4 regions of the Streptomyces sp. NPDC096079 genome follow, and region 2 is predicted to be linked to each of the others. Evidence: riboswitches for the same ligand, from Rfam matches in the RefSeq annotation. Region 2 holds a riboswitch; each other region holds the start of a gene.
The links. Region 2 has a riboswitch for cyclic di-AMP ahead of ABTY59_RS14915 (LysM peptidoglycan-binding domain-containing protein). Riboswitches for the same ligand answer to the same signal wherever they lie in the genome.
Positions count from the first base shown of each region.

Region 1: it holds a riboswitch for cyclic di-AMP, as region 2 does, so the genes downstream of both, ABTY59_RS11010 (M23 family metallopeptidase) here and ABTY59_RS14915 (LysM peptidoglycan-binding domain-containing protein) in region 2, are expected to answer to the same signal.
Region 3: it holds a riboswitch for cyclic di-AMP, as region 2 does, so the genes downstream of both, ABTY59_RS36840 (M23 family metallopeptidase) here and ABTY59_RS14915 (LysM peptidoglycan-binding domain-containing protein) in region 2, are expected to answer to the same signal.
Region 4: it holds a riboswitch for cyclic di-AMP, as region 2 does, so the genes downstream of both, ABTY59_RS16540 (transglycosylase family protein) here and ABTY59_RS14915 (LysM peptidoglycan-binding domain-containing protein) in region 2, are expected to answer to the same signal.

Region 1 is NZ_JBEOST010000004.1:123,526-127,777, reverse strand. Features, by position in the region: gene ABTY59_RS11015 (GntR family transcriptional regulator) at 159-842, opposite strand; gene ABTY59_RS11010 (M23 family metallopeptidase) at 1,046-1,816, opposite strand; cyclic di-AMP (ydaO/yuaA leader) riboswitch at 1,829-1,994, opposite strand; gene ABTY59_RS11005 (M16 family metallopeptidase) at 2,194-3,591, opposite strand; gene ABTY59_RS11000 (M16 family metallopeptidase) at 3,588-4,252, opposite strand, start outside.
Region 2 is NZ_JBEOST010000006.1:138,883-143,134, reverse strand. Features, by position in the region: gene ABTY59_RS14925 (phosphocholine-specific phospholipase C) at 1-870, shown strand, start outside; gene ABTY59_RS14920 (DUF6197 family protein) at 931-1,533, opposite strand; cyclic di-AMP (ydaO/yuaA leader) riboswitch at 1,924-2,071, shown strand; gene ABTY59_RS14915 (LysM peptidoglycan-binding domain-containing protein) at 2,077-2,940, shown strand; gene ABTY59_RS14910 (phosphoribosyltransferase family protein) at 2,924-4,228, opposite strand.
Region 3 is NZ_JBEOST010000040.1:9,129-13,380, reverse strand. Features, by position in the region: gene ABTY59_RS36850 (PrsW family intramembrane metalloprotease) at 1-97, shown strand, start outside; gene ABTY59_RS36845 (aldo/keto reductase) at 287-1,234, opposite strand; gene ABTY59_RS36840 (M23 family metallopeptidase) at 1,279-2,367, opposite strand; cyclic di-AMP (ydaO/yuaA leader) riboswitch at 2,379-2,543, opposite strand; gene ABTY59_RS36835 (PP2C family protein-serine/threonine phosphatase) at 2,745-3,956, opposite strand; gene ABTY59_RS36830 (MFS transporter) at 4,084-4,252, opposite strand, start outside.
Region 4 is NZ_JBEOST010000007.1:56,006-60,257, reverse strand. Features, by position in the region: gene ABTY59_RS16550 (cytochrome P450 family protein) at 1-955, shown strand, start outside; gene ABTY59_RS16545 (LysM peptidoglycan-binding domain-containing protein) at 1,146-2,102, shown strand; cyclic di-AMP (ydaO/yuaA leader) riboswitch at 2,361-2,534, shown strand; gene ABTY59_RS16540 (transglycosylase family protein) at 2,538-3,251, shown strand; gene eno (phosphopyruvate hydratase) at 3,591-4,252, shown strand, end outside.

The sequences.
Region 1 (4,252 bases), on a different contig from region 2:
CCGGTCGCCAGATCCACCGACAGGTGCCGGGCCCTGGTCCCGACCCGCCGGAATTCCGGCGGGCACGGCCATTCGCATTCCCCGGACTCGTCGGGCCCATTTTCGGGCAGCACGAAAACCCCGGCCGAATGCCTATTTCTTTGTATACGGCGTGCGTGTTAATTCCGGGCACTCGCCGTGTTGACGGCATGTTGCGAAACCCTCACACGGCCCCGCTCCGGCTTTTTGAGCCGGTGCAGGGACAGCGAGCGCTCCGCGTGCAGCGCGGTCAGGCTCCTCGCCCGCTCGGCGTCGCCGCGCGCCACGGCGTCCACGATCGCGCCGTGCTCGGCCCAGGCCTCGACCGGCTGGGCGGGCTGCTCCACGACGTACGTCCAGGCGATCTTGTGCCGGAGCTGGGTGAGCAGCGCCGTCAGGGCCGGGCTCCCCGAAGCCTGCGCGAGCGTCTCGTGGAACCAGCCGCCGAGCGACCGCAGATCCTCGCCCTGGCCCCGCCTGGCCCGCTCCTGCCCCAGCCTGACCAGGCCGCGCAGCACCTTGAGGTGGGCCTCCGTGCGCCGCTGCGCGGCCCGCGCGGCCCCGAGCGGCTCGAGCAGCGCCCGCATGTCGAGCAGGTCGGCCGCCTCCTGCTCGGTGGGCTCGGCGACATGGGCGCCCGCGTGACGCCGGGTGACGACGAACCCCTCGGACTCCAGGGTGCGCAGCGCCTCGCGGACCGGGACGCGGGAGACCCCGTACCGGCGGGCGAGTTGCTCCTCGGTCAGCCGGCCGCCCCGCTCGAACACGCCGGAGACGATGTCGTCCCGGATCGCCGTGCATACCGAGTGCGCGGGAATGCGCATGTCCGACCTCCGCTTTGGTCCGCGCGAGTCCATTCCATCGGCGCCTGTTCTGCGCCCGATCTTCGACTCTATGGCAGCCCGCCGGAATTTCCGATGCCCCGATGGAATCCATGGCTGTATTTTGGCCGTTCCGGTCGACGAAAAGCCCCGGCTCAGTACGAGCCGGGGCTTTTGCGAGTCGCTCCGCGAAGATGCGGTACGGGTCAGACGGTGACGCCGCGGGCGCGGAGGTACGCGACCGGGTTGATGTCGGAGCCGTACTCGGGGCTCGTGCGCGCCTCGAAGTGCAGGTGCGGGCCGGTGGAGTTGCCGGTCGAGCCGGAGACGCCTATCTGCTGGCCCGGCTCGACGGTCTGGCCGACGTAGACCCCGATGGAGGACAGGTGTCCGTACTGGGTGTACGTGCCGTCGTTCATCCGGATGACGATGTTGTTGCCGTACGCGCCGCCCCAGCCGGCCTCGACGACGGTGCCGGAGCCGACGGAGACGACCCGGGTGCCGTAGGCGGCGTGGAAGTCGACGCCGGAGTGGCTGCCGGAGGACCAGAGGGAGCCACCGGTCTTGTAGCCGGTGGAGACGTACGAGCCGGCGACGGGGAGCTGGAAGGAGGCCAGGCGGCGGCGCTCGGCCTCGCGGGCGGCACGCTCACGCTCCAGCCGGATCTCCTTGGCGCGGGCGTCCGCCTTGCGCTTCGCCTCGGCCTTGGCCTTCGCCTTGGCGATGGCCTCGACGGCCTCCTGCTCCTGGGCGGTGGCCTGGGCGTTGATCCGGTCCACGAGGGAGTCCTCGGTGATGACCTGGGTCAGGCCGGTGTCCTCGACGGAGCGGTGGTCCGTGTCGGCGGCGAGCGCCGGGGAGGCGAGGGTTCCGATGACGCCGGTGGTGGCGAGCGTCGCGACGCCGGCGATGCCCACGCTGCGGCGCGCCATCCGGCTCGGACCACGATGCTTCCCGGTGGCACGGGTGAACGCCATGTAGTGGCTGATCCTTTCCTTCCCTCTCGCCTACCGGGTTAGCTGACGGGTTCGGAGCAGGAAGGTCTCCTACGGGCCCCTCCGTCAAGACGAAGGCCGCCCGATTCACCCCAGGGACTGCGTGTGGGTCCCCGGCTCCCCAGGCTCGCGCCTGACGGGGACTCGGCGATGACTGTCCGATGCCGCGGCTGCGGCACGTGCAACTGACGAACAGTCGCCCCGACGCTATGCGGATCGTCTTTCAATCACCAACCGGACACGCTTTTTGTAAGACATGCCACAGGGCAAAAGATCATCTTGACCTCAATACGGACAAAGCGGAGGACCCCGACGAAACATGCCGTCGGGGTCCTGTCGTTGTCGCGCTGCGGCCTGAATCAGCCGGTCACGACGGTCACTTCACCGATGCCCAGACCCCGCACGGGCTCCGCGATCTGCGCCGCGTCGCCGACGAGCACGGTCACGAGCCGGTCCACCGGGAAGGCGCTGACCACGGCGGCCGTCGCCTCGACCGTGCCCGTCTCGGCCAGGCGCGCGTACAACTGCGCCTGGTAGTCGTCCGGAAGGTGCTGCTCCACCTGGTCGGCGAGCGTCCCGGCGACCGAGGCGGCCGTCTCGTACTTGAGGGGGGCCACGCCCACCAGGTTCTGCACGGCCGTCTCGCGCTCGGCGTCGGTGAGCCCCTCGGCGGCGAGCGTGCGCAGCACCTTCCACAGGTCCTCGAGCGCCGGACCCGTGTTCGGGGTGTCGACGGATCCGCTGATGGCGAGCATCGAGGCGCCGTTCCCCGCGGCGTCCGAGCGGAGCACCTGACCGAAGGCCCGCACGCCGTACGTGTAGCCCTTCTCCTCGCGCAGGACCCGGTCCAGACGCGAGGTCAGGGTGCCGCCGAGGCAGTACGTGCCGAGGACCTGGGCCGGCCAGACGCGGTCGTGCCGGTCGGGGCCGATCCGGCCGATCAGCAGCTGCGTCTGCACGGCGCCCGGACGGTCCACGATGACGACCCGTCCGGTGTCGTCGGCGGTGATCGGCGGCATCGGGAGCGGCTCGGCCGGCTCAGCCGTCCAGGCGCCCAGCGTCTCGGCGAGGACCTTGTCGAGGTCGACCCCGGTCAGGTCGCCGACGACCACGGCGGTGGCCGTGCCGGGCCGGAGGTGCGCCTCGAAGAAGGCGCGGACGGCGGCGGCGTCGATCGCGGCGACGGTCTCCTCGGTGCCCTGGCGCGGCCGGGACATCCGGGACTCGGCCGGGAACAGCTCCTTGGAGAGCTGCTTGGCGGCGCGACGGCCCGGGTTGGCCGTCTCGTGCGGGATCTCGTCGAGGCGGTTGCGCACCAGGCGCTCGACCTCGGTGTCCAGGAACGCGGGGGCGATCAGCGCCTCGGAGAGCAGCCCGAGCGCCTTGGGCAGCCGGGAGACGGGGACCTCCAGGGAGACCCGTACGCCCGGGTGGTCGGCGTGCGCGTCGAGCGTGGCGCCGCAGCGCTCCAGCTCGGCCGCGAACTCCTCGGCGCTGTGCTGGTCGGTGCCCTCGGAGAGCGCTCGGGCCATGATCGTGGCGACGCCGTCGAGCCCGGCGGGCTCGGCGTCCAGCGGGGCGGGCAGGAAGATCTCCACGGCGACGACCTGCTGGCCGGGGCGGTGGCTGGTGAGCACGGTCAGACCGTTGTCCAGCTTCCCGCGGTCCGGTGCCGGGAAGGCCCACGGCTTCGCGGTGCCCGCCTCGGGCTGCGGGTGGAAGTCCATGCTCGTCAAAGACACGGCGGCGTCGGTCACTGGTCCGCTCCCTCTTCGTCATCGCCGTCGGCGCTGTCGCTCTGCTCGGTCGCCAGGGGCTCGTACACGAGCACCGCGCGGTTGTCGGGGCGCAGCTTCGCCGCGGCGACCTCCCGCACCTCGTCGGCGGTGACCTCCAGGACCCGGTCGACGGCCGTCAGGGCGAGCTGCGGGTCGCCGAACAGCACGGCGAACCGGCACAGTTCGTCCGCGCGGCCCGCGACGGTGCCGAGCCGGTCCAGCCACTCGCGCTCCAACTGGGCCTGCGCGCGCTCCATCTCCTCGGCCGTGGGGCCCTCGGCGGCGAACCGGGCGAGCTCCTCGTCGACGGCCGCCTCGATCTGCGGGACCTCGACGCCGCCGGAGGTCTTGACGTCCAGCCAGCCGAGCGAGGGGGCGCCGGCCAGCCGCAGCAGACCGAAGCCGGCGGCGACGGCCGTGCGGTCGCGGCGGACCAGACGGTTGTGCAGGCGGGAGGACTCCCCGCCGCCCAGGACCGTCAGGGCGAGGTCGGCGGCGTCGCACGCGCGCGTGCCGTCGTGCGGCAGCCGGTAGGCGGCCATCAGCGCACGCGCCGGGACCTCCTCCTCGACGACCTCGCGGAGCTGCTCCCCGATGACCTCGGGCAGCTCGCCGGAGCGCGGCTCGGGCTTGCCGTCGT
Region 2 (4,252 bases):
GACCACACCTCCGTGCTGCGGTTCATGGAGACCTGGACGGCGGCCCTCGGCAACCCCGCCACCTGTCCGAACATCAGCGACTGGCGCCGGAAGGTCACGGGTGACCTGACCGGGGTCTTCGACTTCGCCAACCCGGTGTACGGAGTGCCGTCCGGTCTCCCCTCCACGGCGAAGGTGATCGGACAGGCCACCTGCGGCCCGCTGCCGAACCCGGCCCCGCAGAACAACGCGCTGCCCGCACAGGAGTCCGGCACCCGGCCGGCGCGCGCCCTGCCGTACCAGGTCAACGGCAACCTCGACCGCTTCGAGTTCGGCGCCGCCGGCAAGATCCTGGCCTGGTTCTCGATGACCAACCAGGGCGACGAGGCAAAGCGCCCGGCGCACTTCTCGATCCACCCGCACCAGCACCGGGACACGGCGGCCTGGCAGTACACCGTCGACCCGGGCGGCACGGCCACGGACTACTTCAACATCGGCCTGGGATCGGGCTCGGGGAAGTACGACATCTCGATGATGGGCCCCAACCGGTTCCTGCGGCGGTTCATCGGGGACGCCTCCAAGGCGGGCAAGGACATCGAGGTCGCCGCGCGGTACGCCAAGGAGCCCGGCACCGGGAAGACCGCGGTCTACTTCCGGATGGCCAACGCCTCGGCCAAGGCGGTCACCTTCACCGTCCGCTCGAACGCCTACCGTTCCGACGGCCCGTGGACGTACACCGTGCCGGCGAACTCCAGCCGCGAGGACTTCTTCAACGCGGTGGCGTACAACGGCGGCTGGTACGACTTCACGATCCTCGCCGACATCGACGGGACCTGGTCGCGCCGGTACACCGGCCACATCGAGACCGGTGCCGCGAGCGTCAGCGGCTGATCCCCCGCCCCGCGTGCCGGGCGGCGGCCCTCCGGTCGCCGCCCGGCTCCGGGCGCGGCGTCAGCGGCCGGCGTGCGCGGCGCGGCGGACCGTGGCGTCGAGCAGCGCCACCGCGTCGGCGGCGGTCCGGCCCGGGGCCCGGTTCCAGGGCCCGATCAGGTCGTGCCAGCCGCGCGAGCGGAGTTCGGTCATGATCCAGGCGGCCGCCTCGTGCATGGTGTCCGCGCCCCCGTAGCCGAGGCGATGGGCGGCGAGGAGGGCCCCGCAGACGCACCGGGCCCCCCGTGCGTCGCGCAGCTTGTACGGGGCGTTCTGCCAGCCCCACTCCGTCAGTACCAGGCGCGCGTAGCCGAGGTGGACCGAGGGGCGCAGCTCGGCCTGCCCGAGGCGCCGCCAGGAGTGCAGCCGGTCCGGCAGTACGGCTCCGAGCCGTCCCGGGAGACGCCGCTCGGTGGGCAGCCCCGGCGGGAGTGCGGCGAGCGCGTCGGCCACGAGGCGGTCGACCGGCACGCTGAGCAGCTTCCGCCAGCCCTCCTCCGCCGGTGACGGCTCCTCGGTGGCGGTCCAGTCCGTGACGATCCGCTGCCAGGTGGCGCTCTCGAAGAGCGCGGCCGCCTCGCGATCGAGGCCGTCGGGGTTGAGCAGGGCGGGGGAAGGCGGCATGGGAGCGGCTCCTGGGTCGACTTCCTCCATCTTTCAAGATAAATGTCCCTTTTGCCACTTTTACGAGCCCCGGGAGAGTCGCCGCGCGAACACCCCATCGAGGGGATTTCCCCCCTATTTACCCACCTCGGAATTACAGAGCATATTCGGACATTACGACCCTGGTGACGCGACTCACTCAACCACCCCCGGTCCCTCGCGCGCTCTCCGCCGAGCCCGTACCGGACAAGGAAGTTCGACACCGCCCGAGCGGCATCGATCTTGAATTACCCGAATTCCGTGATCCATTTCCGGATACCCGGCATCCACTCCTCTTGTTATCCGTCGCATTACTGGCCTACGGTCACCTCCATTCGAGCGGAACGCCCAATCCTGCCGCCGCTCGGCACACCTCCCTTTTCACCCGACGGCAGGAGCGGGGGACCCACGAATACGCCGTTCCGCACTCCGGAACGGCTCGGGGTGAAGCCGCGTGCGCGCGGCCGGACATCTCCCGTCCGAACCCGACAGCTCACCCCGCAGGCGCCGGAGAGGAAACCCGTCATGCCTGCTCACGGTAAGCACCGCCGTCCCCGCCTCGGCCACGTCTCCCGCGGCCTCGCCCTGGTCGGCACCGGTGGCGCCGCGCTGACCCTGCCGCTCATCGCCTCGGCCGTCGCCAGTGCGGCGCCCGTGTCCGCCGCCCCGCAGATCGCCGTCAAGGCGCCCGCCGTGGCAGTCACGGCCAAGGCCCCCGCCGCCACGCACACCTACACCGTGGTGAGCGGCGACTCGCTTTCCCTGATCGCCCACAAGAAGGGAATTCAGGGCGGCTGGAAGAGCCTTTACCAGACGAACAAGACCGCCGTGGGTGACAATCCGTCACTCATTCGCCCCGGCCTTGAACTGACGATTCGTCTGGATTCCGCGAAGGCCGCGCCCGCCAAGGCGAAGAAGTCCGCCGCGACCGAGCGGGCGAACCGCTCCGCGCACCGCTCGGCCGCCCCCGCCGTGGCCACCGGGACCGGCTCGTCCGCCGCCGCGGCCGCACCCGCCGTCGCCCTCCCCTCCGCCGTCAAGGCTGCCCCGGCCGCCGCCACCAACTACGCGGACAACCTCGACGGCTGGATCCGCGAGTCGCTGGCCATCATGGGCCAGCGGGGCATCCCCGGGTCCTACGACGGGATCCACCGCAACATCATGCGCGAGTCCTCCGGCAACCCCCAGGCCATCAACCTCTGGGACTCCAACGCCGCCGCCGGCACCCCCTCGAAGGGCCTGCTCCAGGTCATCGAGCCGACCTTCCTCGCCTACCACGTGCCCGGCACGTCCCTGGACCTGTTCGACCCGGTCGCCAACATCACCGCCGCCTGCAACTACGCGGCCGACCGCTACGGCTCCATCGACAACGTCAACTCGGCGTACTGACCGCCCGCCGCCGGAAGTGACCGGCGAACCAGGAGGTGGCGAGGTCCGCCACCTCCTCCAGGGCGCCGGGTTCCTCGAAGAGGTGCCCGGCGCCCCCCACGACGGCCAGCCTGTTCTCACAGCGCAGCAGCGCCAGGGCACGCCGGTTGAGATCCAGGACCAGCGCGTCCGCGCCGCCCACCACCAGGAGCGTCGGAGCGCGCACCCGGGCCAGGTGCTCGGCCGCCAGGTCCGGCCGGCCGCCGCGCGAGACGACGGCGCTCACCGGGGACGCGGGATCGCCCGCCGCCCACAGCGCGGCGGCGGCACCCGTGCTCGCGCCGAAGTACCCCAGCGGAAGACCGGTGCTCTCGGGCCGCGCCGCCAGCCACTCCGTGGCCCCGGCGAGCCGCCCGGCCAGGAGCGGGGTGTCGAAGACGTGCGCCCGGTCCGTCGCCTCCGCCTCCGTCAGCAGGTCGAACAGCAGCGTCCCCAGGCCCGCCCGATGCAGCGCCGCGGCCACCGCCCGGTTCCGCGGACTGTGGCGGCTGCTGCCGCTGCCGTGGGCGAACAGCACGACGCCTCGCGCGTCCTCGGGAACCGCCAGCCGCCCGCCGAGGCGGACGCCGCCGACCGGGATCCTGACGTCCGTGTCCCGGACGACCGGGACGCGCGCCGTCCGGTTCCGCTCCAGACAGGCGACGACCTCGGCGTCCGGGGTCTGTGAGAAGTCCCGGTAGAACTGCCCGATCGCGAAGAACAACTCCGGCGCGTGCACGCTCACCGTCTCGTCGGCCTCGCCGCCGAGGCGCGTGGTCCAGCCGCGCGGTGCCACCGGGACGGCGAGGACGATCCGGGCGGCACCCCTGGCCCGTACCACCCGGCAGGCCGCCAGTGCCGTGGCGCCCGTGGCCAGCCCGTCGTCGACCACGACGACCGTCCGCCCGTCGAGCGGCACGGAGGGCCGGCTGCCCCGGTAGCGCAGGCCACGCTGGTCGAGTTCGGCGTGCTCCCGCTCCTCCACCGCCGCGAGGTCGCGGTCGCCCACACGGGCCTCGCGGAGCACGCGCTCGTTGAGGACCCGCACGCCGCCCTCGCCGAGCGCCCCCATCGCGAGCTCCGGCTGGTGGGGCACCCCCAGTTTCCGCACGAGACAGATGTCGAGCGGCGCGTCGAGGGCCTCGGCGACCTCCACCGCCACCGGCACGCCGCCCCGGGGGAGCCCGAGGACCACGACGTCCTGGCCCTTGAGGTGGTCCAGCCGGTCGGCGAGCTGCCGCCCCGCGTCCGTACGATCGCTGAAGAACATGGTCCCGCCGCCCTTCCGCCTGCG
Region 3 (4,252 bases), on a different contig from region 2:
CTCCCCCGCCCTGACGTTCGCGGCGCGGGCCACGGGCCGCGCCTGGGCACCGCCGCAGTACCTGGACTACGAGGGCTACAACCCGTACCGCAGCTAGTGCTGTGGCCGGAAAGGTTTGCCGGGTCGCGGCGTCCGGTGCGGTGCATCGCAAGGCGGAGGGCCTCGGCTCGTACTGGACGTACTCGCGAGGGCCGACAACGCGGCGAGGTGCCGTGCCGGGCGTCGCGACCCGGTGAACCTTTCCGGTCACAGCACTAGGGGCCTGATCCGACGGGAACTGCCAGGCCTAGTGCGCCGACGCCTCCGTCAGCAGCGTCAGCTCCTCCTCCGTCAGTTCCAGGTCGGCGGCCGCCACCAGGGCGGGGAGCTGCTCGACCGTGCGGGCCGAGGCGATCGGCGCGGCGACGGTCGGGCGGGCTGCGAGCCAGGCGAGGGCGACGGTGGCGAGCTCCGCGCCGTGCGCCTCGGCGACCGCGTCGAGGGCGGAGAGCACGGCCCGGCCCCGCTCGGTGTCCAGGTGGCCGGCGGCCCCGGAGGCCCGGACGCTGTCGACGGTGGCGCCGGGGCGGTACTTGCCGGTGAGGAAGCCCGCCGCGAGGCCGTAGTACGGGACGGCGGAGAGCCCGGCCCGCTCGACGGTCTCCAGGAGCGGGCCCTCGTAGGTGTCGCGGGAGACCAGGTTGTAGTGCGGCTGGAGGGCGACGTACCGGGCGAGGCCCTCGGCCTCGGCGAAGTCGAGGGAGGCGCGGAGCCGCTCCGGGGAGATGTTGGAGGCGGCGACGGCGCGCACCTTGCCGTCCTTCACCAGCTGGTCGAGGGCGGTGACGATCTCCTCGACGGGGACGGACTCGTCGTCGAAGTGGGTGTAGTACAGGTCGATGTGGTCGGTGCCGAGGCGGCGGAGGGACTCCTCCGCGCCCGCCTTGATGGTGGTGGCGGACAGGCCCTTGAAGTGGGGGTGGGCGCCGACCTTGGTGGCGACGACGATGTCGGAGCGGTTGCCCCGGGAGGCGAGCCAGCGGCCGATGACGGTCTCGGACTCGCCGCCCTCGTTGCCCTCGGCCCAGGCGGAGTAGACGTCGGCGGAGTCGACGAAGTTGCCGCCGGCGGCGGCGTAGGCGTCGAGGACGGCGAAGGACTGGGCCTCGTCGGCGGTCCAGCCGAAGACGTTGCCGCCCAGGGCGAGGGGGAAGACGTGCAGGTCGGAGCTGCCCAGCGGGCGGAGAGTGGTCATGTGTGGATCAACCGCTCCCGCCGCCGGGCCTATTCCGGGTGGGGTCAGAGGCTGAGGCCCTTGGAGCGGAGCCAGTCCGCCGGGTCGATGCCGTCGCCGCCGGGCGTGTGGACCTCCATGTGGAGGTGGGCGCCGGTGACGTTGCCGGTGGCGCCGACGCGGCCGATGGTCTCGCCGGTGCCCACGGTCTGGCCCGCGCCGACCAGCATGGACGAGAGGTGGCAGTACCAGACCTCGGTGCCGTCCTCCAGCTCCAGGACGATCCGGTAGCCGTAGGAGCCGGACCAGCCCGCCGACTTGACGGTCGCGCCGTGGACGGCCTTGAGCGGGGTGCCCGTGGGGGCGGCGAAGTCGAGGCCGGTGTGGTAGCCGGAGGACCACATGGAGCCGGACTGCATGTAGGTGGCGGTGAGGCTGTACGAGGAGACCGGCAGCGAGTAGCTGGCGGCGAGCTTGGCGAGGCGCTCGGCCTCGGCCTTCGCCTTGGCCGCCGCTTCCGCCTTGGCCTTGGCCTCCGCCTCGGCCTTCGCCTTCGCCTCGGCGGCGGCCTTCTGCGCGGCGGCCTCCTTGGCCACGGCCTCGGCGGCGGCCTTCTCCGCCGCCGCCTTCTCCGCCGCGGCCTTCTCGGCGGCGTCGGCGGAGGCCTGCTGCTGCTCGGCCTGCTGGAGGATGCGGGCGCGCAGGGCCTCGCCCGCGGCGGGGGCGGCGGCGGCCTGCTCGGTGCTCTCGTCGGCCGTGGTGTAGGCGGCGGCGGTGAGCGGGTTCGGGTTGGCGCGGGCCTCGCTGACGGGCTCGCTGTGCTCCTCGGGGAGCAGGTCGCCGACGCCGGGGAGGTCGTGGGCGTCCGGCAGGTCGAGGTCCGGGAGGTCCGGGAGCGATATGGCGACCGGGGGCTTCTCCTGCGCGGTGGCGAGGCCGCCCGCGCCGACGGCCGCGATCACGCCGACGCCGAGGACGGTGGAGGAGCGGGCGAAGTTGGAGCGCTGCTTGACGACCCGGTGCCGGCCGCCGGAGCGGCCCTCGGCGCGGAGGGAGCCCTCGGTGGGGTTCCACTCGGTGTCCGGGGCGGCGGGACCCGCACCGCCACCGAAGGCATCGAAGGGGGCTTCGGGTGCGGGGGTGTTGGACGCCACGGAGGCGCGCTCCTTTCCTTCCTTCTCGCCTACCGGGTTAGCTGACGGGTTCGGAGCAGGAAGGTCTCCTACGGGCTCGACCGCACGGGTGCGTGGTCCGCACGGGTGCGAAGGGGCCCGATTCACCCCAAGTGGTGGTTCCCCGGTTCCTTTTCAGGATTCGGCGCGTGCGCACGGTGCCGCCTCTTGCGACGGCTGGGACGACCGCGCTGCGTTATCGAACGTTAATAGACAGGGGGTCCCGATTCCAAGCCGTCCCCCTTGATCATTCATTGAATTGGGAGGTAATGGTCCGACTTGACCCCCGTTCAGAACGGGCTCGCCCAACCCTCGCGATCTGACGTTATGTCAATTGTTATCGCAGTGACACCCTCCGACTACGCCTGGTGACGGGGCCCGCCCGGCGGCACCACCGGCATCGTCCGACGCCGCTCCGGCTGCCCCGCCGCCGGGCGGCTCACGGCCAGCAACGCCATGTCGTCGGTCGCCCCGCCGCCCGTGTGGAGCCGTACGTCGTCCACGAGCGCGTCGAGCAGTTCCTCGGGCCCGGGGAAGATCCGCCCGGCGAGCCGGGCCGCCGGATCGTAGAAGACGCCCTGCGCGTTCCGCGCCTCCGAGAGGCCGTCCGTGTAGAACAGCAGCGTCGTGCCCGGCGGGAACGGCCGCGCCTCCGCCCGGTCCGGCCACTGCGCCAGCTCCCCCATGCCGAGCGGCAGCGCCGCCTCCCCCGGCTCCAGCGCGTCGAGCCGCCCGTCCGCGTACAGCATCAGCGGCGGCGGATGACCCCGGTTGACGACCCGTACGAAACCGCCGAAGGTCCCGCTCCCGTCGGCGCGCGGGATCTCGGCCAGCACGGCGGTGGTGAACCCCTCGAAGGCGTCGAGCCCGTCCCGCCGGGTGCCCTCCCGGGTCAGCGCCCGTTCCAGGCGCAGCGCCACGCCCTCCAGGTTCCGCTCCTGCTCGGCCGCCTCCCGGAAGGCGCCGATGACGACGGCGACGGCCTCGACCGCGTCCATCCCCTTGCCCCGGACGTCCCCGACCACCAGCCGTACCCCGTGCGGGGTGTCCTGCACGGCGAACAGGTCGCCGCCGATGAACGCGTCGGCCTGTGCCGCCTCGTACCGCGCCGCGCACTGGAGCCCGCCGATCCGCTCGGCGGGCGTCGGCAGCACCGCCTTCTGCGCGGTCTCCGCGATGACCCGCGCCGAGGCGAGCCGCTCACCGCTGCGCCGCACCACCCGGTTGATGAGCAGGGCGAGCGCGGAGACGGTGAGGACGGTCAGGGTCTCCGTGAGCGCCGCGACCTCGTCGACGGTCCCGTTGTAGGCGTGCAGGCCCACCGAGGCGCAGACGGCGGCGATCCCGGTGAGCAGGGTGGTGAGGGTGGAGAAGAAGGGCGCGGCGATCAGCGGGGCGGCGGAGAAGAGCGGCGCCGCCGTGTACTCGGGCGGGGTCGCCACGTCGAAGGCGACACCGCCCACGATGATCAGCGGCGGCAGCGCGCGGATGAACCGCCGGGCGCCGCCGTAGTCGGCACGGCCCCCGCCGCCCCGCCGTCCGCCGCCCGCCGCTCCTAGGGGGTGCCCCACCTGTGCTCTCCTGCCCGGTCCGACCGGCCGCGGTCCGCACCGCGCCCTCCCAGGGTGGCCGCCGCCGCCGGGGGCGGCGACTCCCACGGGGCCGAGTGGCGTACGGACCCGGCCGCCCGGGACGGCCTCAGCCCGCCGACGCGCCCTCCTCCGGCGCGTCCTCCGCCAGCCGCCCGCCCCGGCCGAGCAGCGCCATCGCCGCCGCGCACAGCAGGCCCACGGCGCACAGCACGAGCCACGGCGCCGCCGACCAGCCGGTGACGTCGAGGAGCGCGCCCGTCCCCAGGTTCCCGAGG
Region 4 (4,252 bases), on a different contig from region 2:
GCTGCGCCGCCTCGTGTCGAAGGCGTTCACCCCGCGCCGGGTCGCCGAGTTCACGCCGCGCGTGCAGGAGCTGACGGACCGGCTCATCGACGGGTTCGTGGAGCGGGGCAGCGCCGACCTCATCCACGAGTTCGCCTTCCCCCTGCCGATCTACGCGATCTGCGACCTGCTCGGGGTGCCGCCGGAGGACCAGGACGACTTCCGGGACTGGGCCGGGATGATGATCCGGCACGGCGGCGGGCCGCGCGGTGGGGTCGCCCGGTCGGTGAAGAAGATGCGCGGCTATCTCGCCGAGCTGATCCACCGCAAGCGGGGGGAGCCGGGGGACGACCTGATCTCGGGGCTCATCAAGGCCTCCGACCACGGCGAGCACCTCACCGAGAACGAGGCCGCCGCGATGGCCTTCATCCTGCTGTTCGCCGGCTTCGAGACGACCGTGAATCTGGTCGGTAACGGACTTTACGCCCTTCTCCGGCATCCGGAGCAGCGGGCGCTGCTCCAGGAGTCCCTCGCCGCCGGGGAGACCGGACTCCTGGAGACCGGCGTCGAGGAGCTGCTGCGGTTCGACGGGCCCGTGGAGATGGCGACCTGGCGTTACGCGACACGGGCGCTGACCATCGGCGGACAGGAGATCCCGGCCGGCGACCCGGTGCTCGTGGTGCTCGCCGCCGCCGACCGGGACCCGGAGCGCTTCGACGGTCCGGACGTGCTCGACCTCGCCCGGCGCGACAACCAGCACCTCGGGTACGGGCACGGCATCCACTACTGCCTGGGCGCGCCGCTCGCCCGTCTCGAAGGGCAGACGGCGCTCGCGACGCTCCTGACTCGCCTGCCGGATCTGCGACTTGCCGCCGATCCGGCCGAACTGCGGTGGCGCGGAGGGCTCATCATGCGCGGATTGCGCACGCTTCCGGTCGAGTTCTCCCCGTCCGTACCGGTCTTGGCTGCTGACTGAGCATCAGAAATGTGATCTTTACGTGATCGCGGGGCGATCGACTTGTGACGGGCGTTCGAATGCCGCTACGTTTCCCGGCAGTCTCAGCCGTCACGCGAAAGGCGCTCCTATGCGTTCCGGGAACGGACGACACCGTCGCCCCCGTCAGGCCCCCGCCATCGTCGTCGCCGCGGGCGTGACCGGATCCGCCATGGCACTGCCGCTGCTGGCCTCCGGATCCGCCTCCGCCGCCGACGCCGCCACCTGGGACCGGGTCGCCGAGTGCGAGTCCGGTGGCCAGTGGAGTGCCAACTTCGGCAACGGCATGTACGGCGGCCTCCAGATCACCCAGGACAGCTGGGAGCGGAACGGCGGCCTCGCGTACGCGCCCAGCCCCGACCTCGCCAGCCGCGCCCAGCAGATCGCGGTGGCCGAGAAGGCGCTCGCCAAGGGCAGCGACGAGTGGGCCACCTGTGCCCCGATCGCCGGCCTGAAGAACGACGGCAAGGCCACCGGCGTGAACCCCGGCCCGGCCGCCGTCCCCACGACCCCCGGTGGGCCCCTCCCCGAGTCCAACCGCACGGCGGACGCCCCGGCCGCCCCCCAGGGCTCCGTCGGGCAGGCGCAGCGGTCCGCCGCGTCCGCGACGCCGGTGGCGCCGGCCACGCCGGTCGTTCCGAGCGCTCCGGTGACCTCCGCCACCCCGTCGGCACCGACCGCGCCCACCACCCCGGTGGCCCCGGACGCGTCCGTTACGCCCGGTACGCCGGATTCTTCTGACGTGTCGAAGGGTGACACGCCGTCGGCCACACCCGGCACCGGCAAGCACCGGGGTGAGGCCGCACCGGAGGAGTCCGGCGAGTCGGGCGGATCGGCTGAATCGGGTCGACACGCCTCGAATACGGACAAGTCCACGGGGGAAGTCGACGCCACGCCGGTGACTGACGGGACGAAGGAATCGGGCGCAACGGACAGTCAGGGCACTTCGGGCGAGTACACCGTGCAGCCGGGTGACAGTCTGTCCGGCATTGCGCAGGAGAACGAACTCCCCGGAGGCTGGACCGCCCTCTATGACGCCAACCGGCAGACGGTGGGCCTCGATCCGGACCTCATCCTGCCTGGTCAGAGCCTCGATCTGACGCCGGGTTCGGTGGCGGCGGCCGAATAGTTCGCGGGGTTATGTCCGGTTCTGGGCAAGTGAGACATGGGTCTCTTCGCCCCAACTGGCGTGTCACGTCCGCAAACTTTGCTCCCGTCACCTCTCACCTGCACAAACACCGCCCACCGGAGGGCAAGCAGGGGCGATATTTCCGCAATGGGCCTCTTTGAACTTCCGGTGGGTCTGTGTCTACGGTCGTCACCGCTCGCCACCGCGGGCCCCGTCGACCGAAACGCCGAATCCTGCCGTCGGCCGATGGGAACAGTCGTCGCGCAAGCGCCGAAGGCAGGAGTGGGGGACCCAAGGTAAGTGCCGGCCCCGGCCGTCGAGACAGACGGCCGACGACCGGCTTGGGGTGAAGCCGCGTGCTAGGACACGCGGCCGGGCAACTTTCCGGCCCGAACCCGACAGCTCACCTCACAGGCGTCGGTGAGGAGAATCCCCATGCTGTTTTCCGCCAAGGGCAAACACCGTCGTCCCTCCAAGGCCACCCAGGTCGCCACGCTCGTCGGCGTCACCGGTGTCGCCGTCGCCGCCCCGCTGCTGACCGCGGGCACCGCCTCGGCCGCCACCACCGCCGAGTGGGACACCGTCGCCCAGTGCGAGTCCGGCGGCAACTGGTCCATCAACACCGGCAACGGCTTCTACGGCGGCCTGCAGTTCACCAACTCCACCTGGGCCGCCTTCGGTGGCACCGCCTACGCCCCGCGCGCCGACATGGCGTCCAAGGCCCAGCAGATCTCCGTCGCCGAGAAGGTCCTCGCGGGCCAGGGCAAGGGTGCCTGGCCGAGCTGCGGCGTCGGCCTCTCCAGCGCCGCCTACGACGGCGGCGCCGCCGAGAGCGCCCCGAAGCAGGAGGCCGCCCCGAAGCAGGAGGCCGCCCCCAAGCCGCAGGAGCGTCGCGCCGAGCAGCCGACCACCCGCAGCGAGCAGCGCCAGGCCCCGAAGGCCACCGCCAAGAAGACCGTCACCACGCCCACCGGCAAGACGGTCAAGAAGGGTGACGGCGAGTACAAGGTCGTCACCGGCGACACCCTCAGCAAGATCGCCCAGGCGCACGGCGTCAAGGGCGGCTGGGCCAAGCTCTTCGAGCTGAACAAGGACGTCGTCGAGAACGCCGACCTCATCTACCCGGGTCAGCAGCTCCACCTGAAGTGAGCCCGGCGGCTCGCGTGAGTCCGGCGGCTCACGCGGCCCCGACGACCCTCCCGCGGTGACCACCCCGGTCCGGCGCGCCCTTCCCCCGTGCGCGCCGGACCGGGGTTCCCCCTTTTAAGGAGGACCCGCCTCCTTGTTCCTGGGGGACCTCATGGTTACCGTCCAGTAGATCTGGGGTCCTTCGTCCCGCAATGCGTGCCCTTGGGTCCTTTTTCGTCCCAGCGGGCGGGCGCACGGCGGGCGGGAGCCCCCGAGCCGGTTAGGCTCTTGTCGCAAGGCCGAGCGACCCTGCACCGACCTTGCGTCACATCCCGCGTCACATCCCAGAAGGAGATGCTCGTGCCGTCCATCGACGTCGTCGTAGCCCGGGAAATCCTGGACTCCCGAGGCAACCCCACGGTCGAGGTCGAGGTCGGCCTCGACGACGGCAGCACCGGCCGTGCTGCCGTTCCGTCCGGCGCCTCCACCGGTGCGTTCGAGGCCATCGAGCTTCGCGACGGTGACCCGAACCGCTACCAGGGCAAGGGTGTCGAGAAGGCCGTCCTCGCCGTCATCGAGCAGATCGGCCCGGAGCTCGTCGGCTACGACGCCACCGAGCAGCGCCTGATCGACCAGGCCATGTTCGACCTGGACGCCACGGAGAACAAGGGCTCGCTCGGCGCCAACGCCATCCTCGGCGTCTCCCTCGCCGTCGCGCACGCCGCCTCCGAGGCCAGCGACCTCCCCCTCTTCCGCTACCTGGGCGGCCCGAACGCGCACCTGCTGCCCGTTCCGATGATGAACATCCTCAACGGTGGGTCGCACGCCGACTCCAACGTGGACATCCAGGAGTTCATGATCGCCCCGATCGGCGCGGAGTCCTTCTCCGAGGCCCTCCGCTGGGGCACCGAGGTCTACCACACCCTCAAGTCCGTCCTGAAGACCAAGGGCCTCTCCACCGGCCTCGGCGACGAGGGCGGCTTCGCCCCGAACCTGGACTCCAACCGCGAGGCGCTCGACCT